3 regions of the Amycolatopsis sp. 3B14 genome follow, and region 2 is predicted to be linked to each of the others. Evidence: riboswitches for the same ligand, from Rfam matches in the RefSeq annotation. Region 2 holds a riboswitch; each other region holds the start of a gene.
The links. Region 2 has a riboswitch for S-adenosylmethionine ahead of thrC (threonine synthase). Riboswitches for the same ligand answer to the same signal wherever they lie in the genome.

Region 1: it holds a riboswitch for S-adenosylmethionine, as region 2 does, so the genes downstream of both, ACCP09_RS29695 (aminotransferase class V-fold PLP-dependent enzyme) here and thrC (threonine synthase) in region 2, are expected to answer to the same signal.
Region 3: it holds a riboswitch for S-adenosylmethionine, as region 2 does, so the genes downstream of both, ACCP09_RS09845 (methionine ABC transporter ATP-binding protein) here and thrC (threonine synthase) in region 2, are expected to answer to the same signal.

What each region holds. Positions count from the first base shown of each region.
Region 1 is NZ_JBHZEN010000056.1:96,275-103,073, forward strand. Features, by position in the region: gene ACCP09_RS29690 (potassium/proton antiporter) at 1-1,422, shown strand, start outside; SAM riboswitch class IV at 1,469-1,583, shown strand; gene ACCP09_RS29695 (aminotransferase class V-fold PLP-dependent enzyme) at 1,618-2,940, shown strand; gene lspA (signal peptidase II) at 3,150-3,725, shown strand; gene ACCP09_RS29705 (RluA family pseudouridine synthase) at 3,722-4,648, shown strand; gene ACCP09_RS29710 (RidA family protein) at 4,645-5,040, opposite strand; gene ACCP09_RS29715 (helix-turn-helix transcriptional regulator) at 5,138-6,109, shown strand; gene ACCP09_RS29720 (AsnC family protein) at 6,111-6,799, opposite strand, start outside.
Region 2 is NZ_JBHZEN010000004.1:133,726-140,524, forward strand. Features, by position in the region: gene ACCP09_RS03345 (class I SAM-dependent methyltransferase) at 1-226, shown strand, start outside; gene ACCP09_RS03350 (VOC family protein) at 457-837, opposite strand; gene ACCP09_RS03355 (EamA family transporter) at 860-1,723, opposite strand; gene rpsT (30S ribosomal protein S20) at 1,877-2,137, shown strand; gene holA (DNA polymerase III subunit delta) at 2,605-3,585, opposite strand; SAM riboswitch class I at 3,722-3,854, shown strand; gene thrC (threonine synthase) at 3,868-5,133, shown strand; gene ACCP09_RS03375 (ComEC/Rec2 family competence protein) at 5,165-6,799, opposite strand, start outside.
Region 3 is NZ_JBHZEN010000018.1:8,919-15,717, reverse strand. Features, by position in the region: gene ACCP09_RS09855 (transglycosylase family protein) at 195-1,595, shown strand; gene rsmA (16S rRNA (adenine(1518)-N(6)/adenine(1519)-N(6))-dimethyltransferase RsmA) at 1,701-2,561, shown strand; SAM riboswitch class I at 2,627-2,718, shown strand; gene ACCP09_RS09845 (methionine ABC transporter ATP-binding protein) at 2,906-3,919, shown strand; gene ACCP09_RS09840 (DHA2 family efflux MFS transporter permease subunit) at 3,967-5,382, opposite strand; gene ACCP09_RS09835 (TetR/AcrR family transcriptional regulator) at 5,526-6,095, shown strand; gene ACCP09_RS09830 (4-(cytidine 5'-diphospho)-2-C-methyl-D-erythritol kinase) at 6,105-6,799, shown strand, end outside.

The sequences.
Region 1 (6,799 bases), on a different contig from region 2:
CTCGCGGTCCGCTTCTCCACCCGCCTCGGCCTGCCGTCGCTGCTGCTCTACCTCGTGATCGGCGTGCTGCTCGGCGAAGCCGGGTTCGGCATCCAGTTCTCCGACCCGTTCCTCACCCAGGCGCTCGGCCTGGCCGCGCTGGTCATGATCCTCGCCGAGGGCGGGCTGACCACCCGGTGGTCGGCGGTGAAACCCGCGCTGGGGCAGGGAGTGGCACTGTCCACAGTGGCGGTCGGGCTGAGCATCGCGATCACGGGGCCCGCCCTGCACTGGCTGCTCGGCCTGGACTGGCGGATGGCGCTGCTGTGGGGCGCGGTGCTGTCCTCCACCGACTCGGCCGCGGTGTTCTCCGTGCTGCGCGGCGTCGGCGTGCCCCGGCGGATCGTCGGGGCGCTGGAACTGGAGTCCGGGATCAACGACGCCCCCGCCTACATCGCGGTCGTGGTGCTGGCCGAGGGGACCCGGATCGACTGGTCGCTGCCGCTGCTGGTGGTCTACGAACTCGGCGCGGGCCTCGTCCTCGGGCTGCTGCTCGGCCTGGCCGGGGCGTGGGCGCTGCGCCGCGCCGCGCTGCCCGCCACCGGCCTCTATCCACTCGCGACGGTCGCGGTGTGCGTGGTGGCCTACTCGTCCGGGCAGCTGCTGCACGCCTCCGGCCTGCTCGCCACGTACGTCGCGGCGGTCGTGCTGGGCAATTCCCGGCTGCCGCACCGCTCGGACACGCTGTCCTTCGCCGAGGGGCTCGGCTGGCTCGCCCAGATCGGGTTGTTCGTGCTGCTGGGCCTGTTCGCCTCGCCCGAACGGCTGCTGGAGTCGATCGTGCCGGGCCTGATCGCCGCCGCGGTGGTGCTGGTGTTCGCGCGACCGGTGTCGGTGCTGGTGTCGCAGCTGCCGTTCAAGGTGCCGCTGCGCGAGCAGGTGTTCCTGTCCTGGGCGGGGTTGCGCGGCGCGGTGCCGATCGTGCTGGCGATGATCCCGCTCTCCCACGCGATGCCCGGCGCGCAACGGCTCGTGGACGCGGTATTCGTGCTGGTGATCGTGCTCACCCTGGTGCAGGGCCTCACGCTCGGCCCGCTGGCCCGGGTGCTGCGGCTGAAGGCGGACACCGAGCCGAAGGAGATCGAGGTCGACGCCGCGCCGCTGGACGAGCTGCAGGCCGAGCTGCTCCAGGTCAAGATCCAGCCCGGCTCGCACCTGCACGGCGTGTACCTGTCGGAGCTGCGGCTGCCCGCCGGGGCGTCGCTGAGCCTGATCGTCCGCGACGGCCGCAGCTTCACCCCGCAGCGCACCGACCGGCTGCAGCGTGGCGACCAGATCCTGATCGTGAGCACCGAGTCCGCGCGGGAGGCCGCCGAGCGGCGCATCCGCGCGGTGGACCGGGCCGGTCCGCTGGCGCGCTGGAAGGGCGAGTCCGGCACCTGAGACCCGCTGGCGCGCGGCGGGGGCGATCGGTTACTGTGTCCGCGTAGGTCATGAGTGCCAGCGCCAAGCCCCGGCTCGCTGGCCGGCAACCCTCCTTCCGCGGTGGGGTGCCCCGGGTGAGGACCTGGCTCGTCGCGAGGTGCGGCGGGCAAGCGCGGACCCCCTGGCGGGTCCCTGGACCCGAGGAGCCTTTCGATGACTCTCGCTCTCGAACGCGTCACCACCCCCGCCGTCACCGCCGCCGCGGCCGTCCCGCTGGTCACCGGCGGGGAGCTGGACTACGCCAACCTCGACCACGCGGCCAGCGCCCCGTGCCTGGAGGCCGTGCGCCGCGCGGTGGACGAGTTCCTGCCGCACTACGCGAGCGTGCACCGCGGGGCCGGGTTCGCCTCGCAGGTGTCCACAAAGGTCTACGAGCGCACCCGGGACGTGCTGCGCCGGTTCGTCGGCGCCCGGCGCTCGGACGCGGTCGTGTTCACCCGCAACACCACCGACGCGCTCAACCTGCTGGCCCGCAGCGTGCCGCGGCACACGTCGGTGGTCCTGTTCGACACCGAGCACCACGCCGCGCTGCTGCCCTGGCGCGGCCCGAACGTGCGCCGGATCCCGCTGCCGAACACGCGGCTGGCCGCGGTGTCCGCTGTGGACAGTGCCCTGGCGGAGTGCCCGGAGGGGCCGCGGCTGGTGGTCGTCACCGGTGCGTCGAACGTGACCGGGGAACTGCTGCCGGTGGCGGAGATCGCGGCGGTGGCCCGCCGGCACGGCGCGCGCGTCGCGCTGGACGGCGCCCAGCTCGCCCCGCACCGGCCGATCTCGGTGCGTGAGCTGGACGTCGACTACGTGGTGCTGTCCGGGCACAAGCTGTACGCGCCGTTCGGCGCGGGCGCGCTGATCGGGCGCGGCGACTGGCTGCGCGCGGCGGACCCGTACCTGGCCGGTGGCGGGGCCACGAAGCTGGTGCGCCGCGACGGCGACGGCCTCGGGGTGGCGTGGCAGAGCGGGGTGGAGCGGCACGAGGCCGGTTCGCCCAACACCGTCGGCGTGTACGCGCTGGGCGTGGCGTGCGAGCAGCTGGCGGCGTCGTGGGACGCGGTGGCCGCGCACGAGCGGGAGCTGCTGGAGCGGCTGACGCGGGGTCTCGCCGCGGTGCCGGGGCTGGCGGAGCTGCGCCTGTTCGACGGCGCGGCGGAGCGGGTCGGCACGGTGAGCTTCGTGCTCGACGGGTTCGAGCCGGGCTGGGTGGCGGCGGTCCTGTCGGCCGAGTACGGCATCGGCGTCCGCGACGGCGCGTTCTGCGCGCACATCGCGGTGCGGCGGCTGGTGGAGCGCAACGGCGGGGAGGGCCAGCAGGCGCTGCGGGTGAGCCTCGGCCTCGGCACCACGACCGAGCACGTCGACCGGCTGGTGACCGCGTTGCGGCAGATCGTCGCGCGGGGCGCGCGGTGGACGTACGGCGTGGTCGACGGCCGGTGGGCGCCGTGCCCGGACCCGCGGCCGCTGCCGGACTTCCTGCGCTGAGCGGCGGGCGGCTGCGGGAAATCGGTGCGACCGCCGCCGCGGGCAGGGAGCGCGCGGCCGCTGGGAGTCCGGCGTGCGCGGTGGTGCGGGAGGCAGGCCCCCGGCTCGCGGTGGCCTTCGCCCGCCCGGCCTCGCGTGGCTAGGCAGCGCGCTGACCGGGTTTCCCGGCCTGCGCCGGGGCGGTCGCGGCAGGCGTGGACAATGGCGGGGTGAGCAGTGACCCCCAGCCCTCCCCGGAACCGGACACCGTGCCGGACGAGCAGCAGGCCGCCCCGCCCAAGCGGCGCGCCCTGCTGCTGGCCGTGATCGCGATCGTCGTGTTCGTGGCGGACGTCGTGACCAAGTCGGTCGTCGTGGCGACCCTGGAGGGGCACGAGCCGGTCCGGGTCCTCGGCGGGCTCGTCTACCTGCAGCTGATCCGCAACCCGTTCGCGGCCTTCGGCATGGGCGTCACGGGCATGACCTGGGTGTTCGCGATCGTCGCGTTCGGGGTGGTGATCGCGCTCATCTGGTTCGCCAAGCGGCTGCGGTCGGCGGGCTGGGCGATCGGCCTGGGGCTCATCCTCGCCGGCGCGCTCGGCAACCTGGCCGACCGCGTCTTCCGCGCGCCCGGCGTGCTGCGCGGCCACGTCGTCGACTTCGTGTCGTTGTTCGCGCCCAACGGGGACGTGTGGCCGGTCTTCAACGTGGCCGACTCGGCGATCTGCGTCGGCGGCGTGCTGATCGTGCTGCTGTCCCTGCTCGGCCGCGAGTACGACGGCACGGTCAAGAGGGCCAAGCGTTGAGCGCCCGGATGCTGCCCGTCCCGGACGGGCTCGACGGCATGCGCGTCGACGCCGGGCTGGCGAAGCTGCTCGGGCTGTCCCGCACGGTCGTCGCGGAGCTGGCCGAGTCCGGCGACGTCCTGCTCGACGGCCGCCCGGCAGGCAAGTCCGACCGGCTCTCCGCCGGTGTGCTGCTCGAGGTGACCCTGCCCGACCCGGACAACCCGGTCGAGGTGGTCGCCGAACCGGTCGACGGCCTGCGCATCCTCCACGACGACGACGACATCGTGGTCGTGTCCAAGCCGGTGGGCGTCGCCGTGCACCCGAGCCCCGGCTGGACCGGGCCCACGGTCGTCGGCGGGCTCGCCGCGGCCGGGCTGCGCATCTCGACCTCCGGCGCGGCGGAGCGCCAGGGCGTCGTGCACCGCCTCGACGCGGGCACCACGGGCGTGATGGTGGTGGCGAAGAGCGAGCACGCGTACACCGTCCTGAAGCGGGCGTTCAAGGAACGCACCGTCGACAAGGGCTACCACGCCGTCGTGCAGGGCCACCCGGACCCGACGCGCGGCACGATCGACGCCCCGATCGACCGGCACCCGCGGCACGACTACAAGTTCGCCGTGGTCGCGGGCGGCCGGCCGTCGGTGACGCACTACGAGGTGATCGAGGCCTTCCGCGCGGCGTCGCTGGTGGACGTCAAACTGGAAACCGGGCGCACCCACCAGATCCGCGTGCACTTCTCGGCGCTGCGGCACCCGTGCGCGGGCGACCTCACCTACGGCGCGGACCCGGTGCTGGCCCGCAAGCTCGGCCTGACCCGGCAGTGGCTGCACGCCCGCACCCTCGGGTTCGCCCACCCCGCGGACGGCCGGTGGGTCCAGTTCGAGTCGCCCTACCCGGACGATCTGGCGCACGCGCTGGAAGTGCTGCGCGCGGAGAACTAGGCGACCGCGGTCCCTTCGAGTTCGACCATCAGCTCGGGTACCGCGAGCCGCGTCACGCCGAGCATCGTGGTGGGCGGGGCGACGCCGGCCGCGCCCAGCCGCGCCGCGAGCACGCCGTAGTGCGGGAACAGCTGATCGACGTCGGTGGTGTAGACGTTGAGCCGGACGAGGTTCGCCAGCGACATGCCGGCCTCGGCGAGCACGGCCTCCAGGTTGTCCAGGCTCAGCGCCAGTTGCTTCGCCATGTCCCCGGCGTGCTGGGGTTTTCCGTCGCCGCTCATCGCGGTCTGCCCGGCGCAGAACAGGGTCCGGGTGTGCCCGGCGACCAGTTCACCCTGGTGGTACCCCAGCTCCGCCGACCACGTCCACGGGTCGACCGCGGTGCGCTCCACTCCCACATCAGCTCCCTTCGGATCAGTGCTGTTACGGGACGAAGCCTGGCAGCGAATCACGACATCCTGTGTCGCGTATTTCGCTAGAGTTCGCGGAATGCGCGCCGACCGCCTGGTCTCGCTGGTGCTGTTGCTGCGCCGGCACGGCCGGCTGTCCGCGACCGCGCTGGCCCGCGAGCTGGAGGTGTCCACCCGGACGGTGCTGCGGGATGTCGAGGCGCTGTCCGCCGCCGGTGTCCCGGTCTACGCCGAACGCGGCAGGCACGGCGGTTTCGCGTTGCTGCCCGGGTTCCGGACCGAACTGACCGGGCTGAACCACGACGAGGCCCTCGCCCTGCTGATCGCCGGGTCGCGGCGCGGCGCGCAGGCGTTCGGCCTCGGCTCGGCGCTCGCCTCCGCCATGCTCAAGGTGGTCGACGCGCTCCCGGAAGGTCATCGCGAGATCGCGGCCGGCGCGGCGGAGCGGTTGCTGATCGACCCGGAGACCGACCTGCTCGCCCGCCGGGTCGCCGACGAGGAGGTGCCCGGAGCCGTCGTGGCCGAGGTCCGCCGGGCGGTGTTCGCGGGGCACAAGCTGCGCATCCACTACGCGGCCGCGGACCAGAGCCCGAAGTGGCGCACCGTGGACCCGATCGGCCTGGTCACCGTGCGCGGCCAGGGCTACCTGCTGGCCACCCGCTCCGGCGCCGACCGCACCTACCGGCTGTCCCGGATCCAGGCCGCGGAGGAACTCGCCGAACCCGCGAACCGGCCGGACCGGGCCGACCTGGACCGGGCGTGGCGGGACCGCAGCGCGCGTTTCCGGGCGGGGGACGACCAGGTCACGGTCGTGGTCAGGGTGGACCCGGCGCGGCGAGAGGAGCTGGTGCGGACCGCGGTGGCCGTCCAGGCGGAAGAAGCCGAGCCGGACGGACTGCTGCGGCTGGAGGTCGTCTTCCAGGATGCCCGGCACGCGGAGTGGGCGTTGTGGCAGCTCGGGACGGACGGGGAGGCGCTGGCGCCGCGGTGGTTGCGCGCCGCCCTGCGTGACCGGGCCGCGGCGATCGCTGCCCGCTACGGCTCTCCCTGACCTAGTCCTCCAGGGACCAGGTCAGGGAGCGCTCGTCCGGCTCGGGGCGGGGGCTCCAGCGCACCGCCACCACCCGGGTGCTCTCGGGCAGCACGTACACCGTGTGGCCGCCCGCCGTCTCGCCGGGCTGGACCCCGATCTTGTGCGGCGGCCGCGACGTCAGCGACACCGGCGCCTTCGCGACCGGCTTGCCGTCGGCGGTGAGCAGTTCCAGGTAGTTGTCCGGCAGCGACACGAACGGGATCGGGCCCTTGTTGGTGACCTCGGTGTGCACCACGACGGCCCGCTCGCCCGGTTCGAGCCGGTACCCGGCCGCGCCGAACAGGTAGTCCGCCGGGTCCTGCACCTCGAGCAGCTGCACGGTGAGCTGCTCGCCTTCGAGACCCTGCCCGGCCAGGCTGTCGCCGATCTTCCCGGTCCGCGGGCCCGCCGGCGGCGCGGGCCGCTGGTCGCCCCGCGCCCACGACGCGGTCTGCGGGGGACCCCACGTGCTGATCACCGGGTCCAGCGGCGCCGGATACGGCCCGGACGCCACCCCCGCGACCTGGTACGGCCCCGACGCGACACCCTGCTGGACCTGGTACGGCCCGGAGGGCAGACCCCGACCAGGGTCGGCGGGCGGGTAGCCCCCACCGGGCCGGGCCGGCGGCGGGTACCCGGGCGGCGCGGCCTGCGGCGGCTGCGCGGGCG
Region 2 (6,799 bases):
ACTGTGGGACGACCGCCTCGCGGGCTTCCACGAGCTGCGGCGGGTGCTGCGCCCGGGCGGCCGGCTGATCCTCTCGGCGCACGAGAAGTGGCTCCCCGTGCCGCGGCACGCGCTGGCGGCCGAACTGGTCGAGGCCGGTTTCACCGAGCTGCAGACGTGGGTGTGGCAACCCCCGGGCGTCACCGCGCCGCTGGCCGCCCAGTTCCGCGCCCGACGGCCCGCCTGAGCCTGCGCCACCTGCCACCCCAAATCAAAACCGGCCCCGCGAGATCCGCCGTCACCGGCGCCGCACGATCGGCGGCGCAAGTCGAGAACCAGCTCCGGCGAGATCCACGGTCAACGCACCCCAAGAACCAGCCCCAGGCACCACCAGCGCCGCGAGACGAACCCCGGCCCCGCGGGATCCGCCGACGCACCGGAACAAGCCCAGGCCCGCCGCCGGTCCCGTGTGGCGGCTCACTGCGCGCGGATGTCCGTCCGCAGTGGATGGTCCGGCGGGATCTCCACCAGCACGATCGACGTGCCGTCCGGGTCGGAGATGCGCGCCTCGTCCAGGCCCCACGGCTCGCGGCGGGCCTCGCGGTCCGGCACGACCCCGCGTTCGGCCAGCTCGTCGAGCGTGGCCTTGAGGTCGCGGACCTGGAACCACAGCTCGACGTCGGGGCTGGTGCCCTGCTCGCCGCGGCCGACGACCTCCAGGTAGCCCTGGCCGGTGAAGAACACGGTCCCGCCGGGGAACGTGCGGTAGATGGCCAGGCCGAGCACGTCCCGGTAGAACGCCGTGGTCTTCTCGGGATCGCGGGGGTGGATCAGCACCCGGCTGCTCAGGACGTCCATACCTCCTGCCTACCCCACCTGGTCAGGAAGCCGCAATCGCGGCAATTCCGGCCAGGACGACGACCGAGCCGGCCAGGCGGCGCGCCGGGTGCGGCTCGTCCAGCACGAGCCAGGCCGCGATCCCGCCCAGCACGATGCTCACCTCGCGCGCGGGCGCGACCAGGCTGACCGGCGCCATGCGCATCGCGTAGAGCACGAGCACGTAGGCGACCGGCGACAGCACCCCGACGGCCACCGCCTCCCGCCAATGCGCCCGCCACAGCGCGCCGATCCGCCCGTCTGCGCGTAGGGCCGCGGGCGCGAGCAGCAGGCTCTGCAGCACCGAACCGGCGGCGAAGTAGGTCAGCGGCGGGACGGCGAGGGCGTTGACGGCGTGGTCGTCCCAGAGCGTGTAGGCCGCGATGGCGACGCCGGTGAGCAGCCCGTAGAAGACCCCGGCCCGGCGGGCGCGGGCGTCCGCCGCCGAGCGCGGGCCGAGCCCGATGACCAGCACCCCGGTCACGACGAGAAGGGCACCGGCGAGCCCGAGCCACCCGGGCCGCTCGCCGAGCAGGACGACCGCCGCGAGCACCGACAGCAGCGGCCCGCTCCCCCGCGCCAGCGGGTAGACGACGGACAGGTCGCCGACGCGGTAGCCGCGCTGCAGCACGATGCCGTAGGCGACATGGAAGACCGCGGTCAGCAGCGCCGCGGGCAGCCAGATCCATTGTGGATGCTGCCCCTCGATCACCAGGGCCACGACGGCGACCGGAGCGCAGACCACCGCGGAGACGGTGTAGTAGAGGAAGACGAACCGGGCCCCGTCGTCGACCCGCTTGGCGGCGAGGTTCCACCCGGCGTGCACCACGGCCGCGACGAGGACGAGCCCGAGCGCCGTGCCGTTCACCTGCAGCCTCCCCCAGCCAGTGCGAGTGCCACGGTAGCGCCCTGCTAACCTTGTCGGTCGTTGCCGTGCGGCATTCCGCCAGGGAGGAAACCCGCACGCCGGGGCCGGTACAGCGCGGCAGCGAACCCACCGACAGATCGAAGGAGCGCCTTCATGGCCAACATCAAGTCCCAGATCAAGCGCATCAAGACCAACGAGAAGGCGCGCCAGCGCAACCAGTCGGTCAAGTCCTCGGTGAAGACCGCGATCCGCAAGTTCCGCGAGGCCGCCGAGGCGGGCGACAAGGCCAAGGCCGTCGAGCTGCAGCAGGCTGCCGCTCGCGCCCTGGACAAGGCCGCCAGCAAGGGCGTCATCCACGCGAACCAGGCCGCCAACAAGAAGTCGGCGATGGCCAAGCGCGTCAACCAGCTCTGAGCTTGATCTTCCGAGGGGCGGGCATCCGGCTGGGTGCCCGCCCTTCTGCCGTGCAGGGGTGACGGGTTCGTGAGCGGCGGGGACCTGAGACTTCCTGCGCCCCCGACTCCGGCGTCCGCACAGCCGGGGATACAGCTTGGGCACAACCCCTCACCCGGGCCCGTCGGCTGGCGAACTCAAGCACATCCCGAGCAACGGTGAGCCCGCGCTCCCGCGCGTCAAAAGACCGCCCGCCCCTGGCGCCACCGCTCGCCCCGAGCAACGGCGAGCCTGATCCAACACACCGAACACTTCCGCTTGGCCCCCGGGGCCGAACACACCTCTCGGCTCGAGCGACGGCGAGCCCCGCACCCACCGCCACGCCCACCAGACAACCGCAGTCCGACCCGCGCGCCGGACCCAACGCTCGTCCCGAGCAGCGGCGCGCCCCGCCTCCGGGCTGACCGCAACGGAACGCGGCGCCGAACTCAGCGCTTGTCGCGGGCGGCGGCTAGTTCCAGGACGGCCCGCTCGAGCGCGTAGGCCGGGTCCGCGGCCTGGCCCTTGACCTCGGCGTTCACCCGCGCCACCACGGCCATCGCCTCGGCCAGTCCGGCCTGCGTCCACCCGCGGGACTGCCCCTGCGCCTTGCGGATCTTCCACGGCGGCATGCCCAGCTCACCGGCCATCTGGTTCGGGTTGCCGCGGCCCGCCGCCGACACGCGGGCGATCGTGCGGACGGCGTCCGCGAGGGCGTCGGCGATCAGGACGTGCGCCACGCCGATCTGGAGCGCCCACCGCATCGCTTCGAGCGCCGCGCCGCGCTCGCCCGCGACGGCCTTCTCCGCCACCGCGAAACCCGTCACGTCCGCGCGGCCCCGGTGGTAGCGGCGCACGGCTTCCTCGTCGACCCGGCCGCCCGAGTCGGCCACCAGCTGCGACGCCGCCGCGGCCAGCTCTCGCAGGTCGGATCCGACGGCGTCGATCAGCGCGGCCACCCCGGCCGGGTCGATCTTGCCGCCGGCCTGCCGGACCTCGTTGCGGACGAACGACTCCCGATCGACCGGCCGGGTGATCTTCGGGCATTCGGTGACCTGGGCGCCGGCCTTGCGCAGCGCCGCCGGCAGCGACTTGGCCGCCTTGCTGCGGCCACCACCGGTGTGCACGACGACCAGGACGACACCGTCGGCAGGCATCTTCGCGTAGGCGAGCACCGCGTCGGCCAGCTCCTGGCCGATGTCCTGCGCGCCTTCCAGCACGATCACCCGGCCCTCGCTGAACAGCGACGGGCTGACCAGCTCGGCCAGGCCGGGCGGCGTGAGATCGGACACCCGGACCTTCGTCAGCTCGGCCGTCGCGTCCTCCCGGCGCGCCTGTTCCAGGGCGGCGCGGACGGCGCGCTCGACGAGCAGCTCCTCTTCACCGAGCACGAGCTGCAGGGGGGCGGAGGTGGTTGCCGGCGCGGTCACGGTTCAGATCCTCCCACGGACCACCGACAGCTCCGGAGCGTGATGAAACCCGCAGGGGCATGGCGTGCTCCGAGCGTGGTGCCGTATGTTGTCAACCAGGCATCGCGCGAGCGCGACAGCCACCACAACCGAATACCGCTCATCCAGAGGGGCAGAGGGAACGGCCCGACGAAGCCCCGGCAACCGGCGTCAGCCTGTCATCTCGATTCCGCGAGGTAGCTGACGATCACGGTGCCAATTCCGGCCCGCGTCAGCGGGGCAGATGAGGAAAGGAACCTCGCGATGACTGCAGCCCTCGATTCGACCACCACCCGTCGCACCGTCGACCTCGGTCCGGCCGTGGAACTGGTCTCCAAGGAAGAGGGCCACCGCCAGCCGCTCGCCCCGGAGTTCGTCTCCGCCGAGGACTTCTCGCCGCTGGAGGTCGCCTACGACTTCGGTCGCGTCCGCCGTGAGGACATCGAGGCGGGCCCGCGCAACATCTGGCGCTACAAGCGGCTGCTGCCGGTGCCTTCGAACGTCGAGGAGATCCCGAACACCGAGCCCGGCTGTACCAGGCTGGTGAAGGCCGACCGGCTCGCCAAGGCTCTCGGTGTGAAGAGCCTGTGGGTCAAGGACGACACCGGCAACCCCACCCACTCGTTCAAGGACCGCGTCGTCGCCGTCGCACTGGCCGCGGCTCGCGAGTTCGGGTTCGACACCCTGGCCTGCCCCTCCACCGGCAACCTGGCCAACGCCGTCGCCGCGGCCGCGGCCCGCGCCGGCTGGCAGTCCGTGGTGCTCATCCCGTCCTCGCTCGAGCGCGCCAAGGTCCTGACCACCGCGGTCTACGACGGCAACCTGATCGCTGTCGACGGCAACTACGACGACGTCAACCGCCTGGCCACCGAGCTGGCCGCCGAGCACGAGAACTGGGCGTTCGTGAACGTCAACGTCCGCCCGTACTACTCCGAGGGCTCGAAGACGCTCGCCTACGAGGTCGCCGAGCAGCTCGGCTGGCGGATCCCCGAGCAGATCGTCGTGCCGATCGCCTCGGGCTCCCAGCTGACCAAGGTGGACAAGGGCTTCCGCGAGTTCGCCAAGCTGGGCCTGGTCGAGGACACCCCGTACAAGGTGTTCGGCGCGCAGGCGGCCGGCTGCTCGCCGGTTTCCGCGGCGTTCCGCAACGGTCACGACGTCGTGCAGCCGGTCAAGCCGGACACCATCGCCCGCTCGCTCGCGATCGGCAACCCGGCCGACGGCCCCTACGTGCTCGACACGGTTCGCCGCACGGGCGGCGCGATCGAGGACGTGACCGACGAAGAGGTCGTCGAGGGCATCCGCCTGCTCGCCCGCACCGAGGGCATCTTCACCGAGACCGCCGGCGGCGTCACCGTCGCGACGGCGAAGAAGCTCATCGAAGCCGGCAAGATCGACCCGGACGCCGAGACCGTCCTGCTCATCACCGGTGACGGCCTGAAGACCCTGGACGCGATCGAGAACGAGGTCGGCCCGAAGGCGACGGTCCCGCCGTCGGCGGCGGCCGTCCACAAGGCTCTGGGTCTCTGACAGCTCCTCGGTCTCCGATCAAGGTGCCACCTCACTTTCCCCGGCGCACAACGGCTGGGCCGGACTGGTCGGGGATCACCGCGGTGTCGCCGTCGGTGTCCGTGCGGGCGATGAGTGCGCCGTCCGCGGTCAGTGTTTCGAGTGTCGTCCGGTTCGGGTGGCCGTAGCGGTTGCCCGGACCGACGCTGACCAGCGCCAGCCGCGCGGACACCGCGGCCAGGAACTGCGGCAGCGAGAACCTGCTGCCGTGGTGCGGCACCTTCAGGATCTCCGCGTGCAGATCCGTTCCGGCGGCCAGCAGGTCAGCCTGTGCCGCGAGTTCGACGTCGCCGGTCAGCAGCACGCTGCCCGCCGTGGTGCGAGCTCGTAGCACGACCGAGCCGTTGTTGATCTGTGTTCCGTCGTCGTCCTCTCCTTCGGACACGTAAGTGGGACCCAGCACTTCGAGACTCAGCGCCGGCCATTCGAGCCGTCGCCCCAGGTCGAGTTCGAGCAGCGGAACCCCTTGGCGAGCCGCGATCTGGCCGGCCTGCCGCCACGCCCAGCCGGGCTGCCGCCCTGGCCCGACCGCGATCGCGCCCACCGAGCGCCCCTCGAACACCGAGTCGAGTCCGCCGATGTGGTCGGCGTGCAGGTGGCTCAGCACCACCAGCGGCACCCGCTCGATGCCCAGCCGGTCCAGACAGCGGTCAGCCGGTCCCGGCTCGGGCCCGGCGTCGACCACCACCGCCCGTCCTGGCTCACCGGTGGCGAGCACGAGGCTGTCGCCCTGACCGACGTCACACGCCACCACCGCCCATCCCGGCGGCGGCCAGCCGGGCGCGATCACCTTGCCCGGGACGACGAGTAACAGCGCCCCGGCCAGCGTCAACGCCAACAGCACCCGCAAGCGCCGATGGCGCAACGCCAGCACCACGGCGACGGCGGCCACCAGCGCAAGAAACCCGCCCCACCAGCCGCTGGGCCACGCCAGCACCGCGCCGGGCACCTCCGACGCCCGCCGCGCCACGACGATCAGCCAGCCCGCCTCCGGCCCGGCCAGCCGGACGATCAGCTCCCCGCCGGCGGGCCACGCGGCTGCGACGAGGGTCGCGAGCACCCCGAACACGGTCGCCGGCGCGACCACCGGCGCGGCCAGCACGTTCGCCGCCACGCTGACCAGGCTGAGCTGCCCGGCCATCCCGGCCACGACGGGCGCCGTCACGACGAACGCCGCCGCAGGCACCGCCAGCCCTTCGGCGAAGCCCGGCGGAACGCCGCGCCGCTGGAGGCTCTCCGCCCACCGCGGCGCGAGGAGCACCAGACCGGCGGTCGCGATCACCGACAACGCGAAGCCGAAGCTGACCGCCATCGCCGGGTCCCACGCCACGAGGACGCAGGTCGCGGCGGCCAGTGCGGGCACGACTGATCTTTCCCGTCCCAGCGCCAGCGCCAGCAGGGCAATCCCGCCCATGACTCCGGCCCGCAGGACACTCGGCTCCCCACCCGCCAGGACCACGAACCCGGCCAGGGCCGCCCCGGACAGCGCCGCGGACAACCGTGGCCCTGCCCGCAACAGCCGTAACAGCAGCAGCACCGCGCCGCACACAATCGCGACGTTGGACCCGCTGACCGCCATCAGATGGGTGAGGCCGGCGTCGGTGAACTCGCGGTCGAGCCGTTCGGA
Region 3 (6,799 bases), on a different contig from region 2:
CAACCTCGCGGGGTCCGTTACTGTCCCGTGACCGTGCCGCATGATCGCTCCAACCGGGCGAAGAGCGGGACACCCGGAGTCAAGCCAGTGCAGGTCGGGATCGGGGATGGCGAAGACTTCGGGAGCCGTAGTGCGAAAGGGATCGACCTGCTGTGACTGGTAGTAGATGGGCCGACGCGCGCCCGACTGAGGCGATGGACTGGTTCGAGTCCAGCCGTGGTGGCGCCGTGGGCACCCTCGACTGGCCCGACGCCGACGCGTTCTCGGACGACCTGGCTGTCACCGAGCACGACATCCGCACGGTGCTCGGCAACGACGCGGACGATCTCATGGCCGAGGCCGAGATCGACGTCGACGAGCTGATCCGGCTGATCAACGCCGAGACCACGATGCTCCCGGCCCTCGCCATCCCGGACGCGGCCGCACAGGACCGCACGGCCGCCGTGGAGGCCGAGGAGGAGCCGGAGAAGGCCCTCGTCTCCGCGGTCAAGACCTGGAAGCGGCGGTTCCTCCGCGGCTCGGTCCTGGCCCTCCTGATCAGCCTCACCGGTGGCGGCGCGGCCGCGCTGGCCATGAACAAGAGCGTGACCGTCGACGTCGACGGCCACACGCAGACCGTGCACAGCTTCGGCAAGACGGTCGGCGAGGTCCTCGAGGACGCCGGTCTCACCGTCGGTGAGCACGACGCGCTGTCCCCCTCGCCGCAGGCGCCGGTCGGTGACGGTGGCGTCATCAAGCTGGAGCGCGGCCGCAAGCTGAACCTGGTCGTCGACGGGGTCGCCCGCGAGTCCTGGGTTCGCGCGACGAGCCTGCAGGAAGCCATCACGCAGCTGGGCCTGAGCGGCCAGTTCGGCCCGGGCACCGCGTTCTCGATGCCGCTGGACGCGGAGCTGCCCCTCGACGGCGCGACCGTCGAGGTCAAGACCCTCAAGGACATCACCGTCTACGACGGCGACGCCGCCCCGCGCCAGATCAGCACCACCGCGATCACCGCGGAGGAGTTCCTGGCGGAGCAGGGCATGTCGCTCGGCCCGGACGACGAGATCGAGGGCGGCCTGGCCCTCAAGCTGACCAACGGCGCCGAGGTGCACATCTCGCGCACCGGGGTCACCGTGATCAACCAGGAAGAGGACATCGATCCTCCGGTCCAGGAGATCAAGGACGCGACGCTCGACGCGGGCGACGAGGTCGTCCAGGACCCGGGCACCGCGGGCAAGAAGCTGGTGACCTACCGGATCACCAAGCGCAACGGCAAGGAGACCGCCCGCGAGGAGCTCTCGACGAAGGTGATCGTCGAGGCCAAGCCGAAGATCGTCCGGGTCGGCACGAAGCAGCCGGTGATCAGCGACAGCGCCATCTGGGACGCGATCGCGAAGTGCGAGTCCGGCGGCAACTGGTCGATCAACACGGGCAACGGCTACTACGGCGGCCTGCAGTTCAACAAGAGCACGTGGGACGCCTACGGCGGCGACCAGTACGCGGCCTACCCGCACCAGGCCACCCGTGAGCAGCAGATCGCGGTGGCGACCAAGGTGCGCGACGACCGCGGCGGCTACGGCGCCTGGCCCGTCTGTGGCGCCAAGGCCACCAGCTGACCCCCACAGCACACACATCATGACCCCGGCCTGCGGCCGGGGTCATCTTCTTTTCCGGGTCACCTTCCACAAGTGCGGTACTCGCGGGCCAGTAGCATTCCCGGCGTGACCGCACTGCTCGGACCAGCCGAGATCCGTGGCTTGGCCGCCGAGCTGGACGTCCGTCCCACGAAGAAGCTCGGCCAGAACTTCGTGCACGACCCGAACACGGTCCGCCGCATCGTCGACCTCTCCGGAGTGGGCGACGGCGACCACGTCCTGGAAGTCGGTCCCGGCCTCGGCTCCCTGACCCTCGGCCTCCTGGACTCGGGCGCACAGGTCACCGCCGTCGAAATCGACCCGGTCCTCGGCGAGCGCCTGCCGGCCACGATCACCGAGCGCGCCCCCGAGGCCGCCGCCCGGTTCACCGTGCACATCCAGGACGCCCTCAAGCTCCAGCGGGCGGACCTGGCGCAGGAGCCCACGCACCTCGTGGCCAACCTGCCCTACAACGTCGCCGTCCCGGTGGTCCTGCACCTGCTCGCCGAGCTGCCGTCGCTGGCGCACGGCCTGGTGATGGTGCAGACGGAGGTCGCCGACCGGATGGCCGCGGGCCCCGGCAGCCGCATCTACGGCGTCCCGAGCGTGAAGCTCGCCTGGTACGGCCCGGCCCGCAAGGTCGCGCCCGTGCCGCGCGCGGTGTTCTGGCCGGTGCCGAACGTCGACTCCGCGCTCGTCGGCTTCGAGCGCGCCGCGGAACCGGTGTCGGACGCGGACCGGGACGAGGTCTTCGCCGTCGTCGACGCCGCCTTCGCCCAGCGTCGCAAGACCCTGCGCGCCGCGTTGTCGTCGTGGGCGGGCTCGGGGGAGAAGGCCGAGGCGATCCTCCGCGCGGCCGGCGTCGACCCTCGCGCGCGGGGCGAGCAACTGGGGGTAAGGGACTTCGCCAAGATCGCCAAGAGCAAGTCCTTACCACCGTTTGTGTGATCTCGCACCCTGATCCGGACCAGGGACTTGCCAAGAAGATGTGAAGTCCGTTCTACTCTTTGAGGTATCCATCCCGAGCGGCTGAGAGACCTGGCTCGCCGAAGCCGCAGCAACCACCCCACCCGGGCGCAGGTGCTAACGCCAGGACCGATGGAGGATTCCTGTGTACCGCACGATGCTCACGAGGCGCCGCGTCGTCGACGAATGTCGTCGCACGGTCTGCGCGTGTCGTCGCTGACCGCTTTCCCTTCACCACCATTTCCTGATTTCGCCTGACCGTCCTCTGTAGACGGTCTACTTGGTGTGCGGTCGGCGCGTTCGCGCCCGTTGTGCTGGAGCCATTCGTGATCACTGTCGAAAACCTGACCAAGTCCTTCCCCGGTGCCGCCAAGCCCGTCCACGCCCTGCGGGACGTGAGCGTCGAGGTGCCCGCCGGCGCCCTGTTCGGCGTCGTCGGCCCGGCCGGCTCCGGCAAGTCCACCCTGACCCGGTGCATCGCCCTGCAGGAGAAGCCCGACCGCGGCGTGGTGCGGCTGGACGGCCTGAACACCACCGGTCTCGACGGGCGGAAGCTGCGCGAGGTGCGCCGCCAGGTCGCGGTGCTGGACGCGCAGCCGGTGCTGCACGCCGAGCGCACCGTGGCGGGCAACGTCGCGGCCCCGCTGGAGCAGCTCGGCCTGGAGGGCCCGCAGCGGCGCAGCCGCGTCGGCCGCCTGCTCGACCTGGCCGGCCTGACCCAGCGCGCCGCGCTGCGCCCGAGTGAACTCACCCCGGGCCAGCGCCGCCGCGTCGCGCTCGCCCGGTCGCTGGCCGCGGGCCCGGCCGTGCTGCTCGCCGACGACCCGACCGCCGGTGTCGGCGCCGAGGAGACCGGCGCGGTGCTGACCGTCCTCGACCGCGCCCGCGCGGAGCTGGGCGTGACGGTGCTGCTGACCACCCAGGACGGTGCCGCGGTGCGGCGCGTCTGCGACGGGGTCGCGGTGCTGGAGGACGGGCGGCTCGTCGAGCAGGGCACCGTCCTGGAGTTGCTGGCGAACCCGGCCAGCAAGGTCGCGCAGAGCCTGCTGCCCCCGATCGACACGCCGCGCAGCCAGTCGTCGAGCTACGACCGGTCCGTCGACGTGGTGCTGATCGGCTTCGCGGCCGTCGGCGCGCTGCTGCCCGAGGCCTCCGCCCGGTTCGAGGTCGAGCTCGCCACCATCGGCGGCGGCCTCACCCGCGTCGGGGACACCCCGGTGGCCCGGTTCCGGGTCGGAGTCAACGGCAGCCAGGCCGACGCGGCGCTGGCGTGGATCGCCGACCGCGGCGCGCACGTCGTGCACCCGAAGGAAGGCCCGAAGAGCGTCGTCGCGGCCTGACCAGGCGCGAGAGGAGGGGCGTCCCGGCCGGGGCGCCCCTCCTCGTCTCACTTCCCCCGGACCAGGACCCCGACCGCGATCGCGCCCGCGGCCACGATCGCCGCGGCCCAGCCGTTCGCCACCGCGTAGCCGTGCACGGTCGCCGCGGGCAGGGCCAGCCCGGCGACCGAGGCGGTCGCGCTCGCGGCGATCGTGTTCAGCGACGCCGTGCCGATCGACGCGCCGACCTGCTGGGACGTCGTGATGAACGCCGACGCCACCCCGGCGTCCTTCGGCTCCACCCCGGCGGTCGCGATGTTCATGACCGTAGGCATCGCCAGTCCGGCGCCTGCGCCCATCACCAGTTCCACCGGCAGGACCAGGCCCCAGTAGGACGTGTCGACCGACAGCTGGGTCAGCCCGGCGAGCCCGGCGGCCATCAGCAGGAGCCCGATGACCAGCAGCGGGCGCGGCCCGGTCCGCGGGATCAGCCGCCGGGTCAGCAGCGTCGAGACCGTGACGTTGCCCAGCAGGAACGGCAGGAACGCCAGGCCGGCGCCGAGCGCGCCGAAGCCCATGATCGCCTGCAGCTGGTAGGTGAGGAACAGGAACATCCCGAACATCCCGAACGCCGCGACGGCGATGGTCAGGAAGCCCGACGAGCGGGCGCGGTCGGCCAGGATGTGCAGCGGCAGCAGCGGGTTCCGGACCCGGGCCTGCCGGAACACGAACCCGGCCAGCAGCACGACCGCCGCGATCAGCGTGCCGAGCACCACGGGCGACCCCCAGCCGCGGGTCGCCGCCTCGGAGAATCCGTAGACGAGCCCGGCGATCCCCGCGCTGCCGAGCACTCCGCTGAGCCAGTCGAGCCGCGTCTCGCGGTGACCACGCACGTTCGGCAGCACGAACCAGCCCGCGATCGCGGCGGCGATCGCGATCGGCAGGTTCACGTAGAGGCACCAGCGCCAGGACGCGTACTCGGCCAGCGCGCCACCGGCAACCAGGCCGACCGCGCCGCCGGACATCATGATGGCGCTGAAGATCCCGAACGCCTTCGCCCGTTCCTTCGCCTCGGTGAAGGTGATGGTCAGCAGCGAGAGCGTGGACGGCGCCAGCAGCGCGGCGAAGACCCCCTGGGCCGCGCGGGCGCCGATGAGCAGGCCTGGACCGGCGGCCATCCCGCCGAGCGCGGACGCGGCGGCGAACCCGAGCGCGCCCACGATGAGCGTGTTCTTGCGGCCCAGCCGGTCGGCCAGCCGCCCGCCGAGCAGCAGCAGGCCACCGAAGGCCAGCGTGTAGGCGGTGATCGCCCACTGGCGGGCCACGTCGGACATGCCGAGGTCGGCCTGCGCGGTGGGCAGCGCGATGTTGACGATGGTGGTGTCGATGATGACCAGAAGCTGGGCGAGCCCGACGACCGCGAGCGCCCACCACTTTCTCGAGTCGGCCGGTGCCGTCACCGGCGCCGGAGTGGTTGTCGTCATGGTGGAAACCCCCTGGTGGAGAACTGGGTTAGACTGAGAGCAAGCATTACTAGTCGGCCGACAAGTAATGGCGCTGTGGACAGGCTAGGCCTATTGCTAGCCGGGCGTCAAGCAAGTTTGAGAGTTCCTCAGGAAGGACGGTCATGGCGGGGCGGCGGACCGACACGCGCGAGCGCATCCAGCAGATCGCGCTGGACCTGTTCGTCGAGCAGGGCTACGAGAAGACGTCGTTGCGGGAGATCGCGGAGGCGCTCGGCGTGACCAAAGCCGCGCTCTACTACCACTTCCGCACGAAGGAAGACATCGTCCACAGCCTGATCGAGGACATCGGCGCCTCGCTCGACGAGATCATCGAGTGGGCGCGGGCCCAGGACGACCCCGCGCAGACCCGCGAGGAGCTGCTGCGCAGGCTCTCCGACCTGATCCAGGGCCGGTTCGGCCCGATCATGCGGTTCATGCAGGACAACCAGCCCGCGCTTAAGGACCTGCACGCCGGGCACGTGCTCGCCGCGCGGCTGAAGGGCCTGTTCACGTTCCTCGTCCCCGCTGACGCCAGCGCGGAGGACAAGTTGCGCTCCCGGCTCGCGCTGGTCGCGCTGATGGCCGGCAACAACCCGCAGTTCCTGGATGAGAACCCGAGCAAGGAGTCGGCCGACGTGGCGCTGCGCGTCGCACTGGAGCTTGCCTCTCCGCGCTCTCCGGCGGGCACGTAGGCTTGACTGGTGCTCGCCGTCGTACCGCCACCTGTCACCGTCAGGGTGCCTTCGAAGATCAACCTGCACCTGTCGGTCGGCGACCTGCGCCCGGACGGTTTCCACGACCTGACGACCGTCTTCCACGCGCTTTCGCTGACCGACGAGGTCACCGTCGCGCTGGCCGAGGAGCCGGGTGTCGAGGTCTATGGCGAAGGTGAGCAGGTCGTGCCCACCGGCGCCAGCAACCTCGCGTGGCGTGCGGTCGAGGCGCTGGCAGCGCACGTCGGCAAGACCGACGGGGCCGCGAACGTCCGGGTGGTCCTCCGCAAGGGGATCCCCGTCGCGGGTGGAATGGCGGGCGGCAGCGCCGACGCCGCCGGCACGCTGGTCGCCCTCGCCGCGCTGTGGAAGCTGGACATCGGGCGCGACGAGCTCGCCGGGATCGCCGCGAAGCTCGGTTCGGACGTGCCGTTCGGGCTCTATGGCGGCACCGCGCTGGGCACTGGCCGCGGCGAGCAGCTGGTGCCGGTCCTGTCGCGGCACACCTTCCACTGGGTGCTCGCGTTCGACCAGCGCGGGTTGTCCACGGAGCGCGTCTACAAGGAACTCGACCGGCTCCGCGAGACCGGCAACCCGCCGCGCGTCGGCTCGCACGCGCCGGTCGTCGAGGCGCTGGCCTCCGGCGACCCGCGCCAGCTGGCCCTGCTGCTCGGCAACGACCT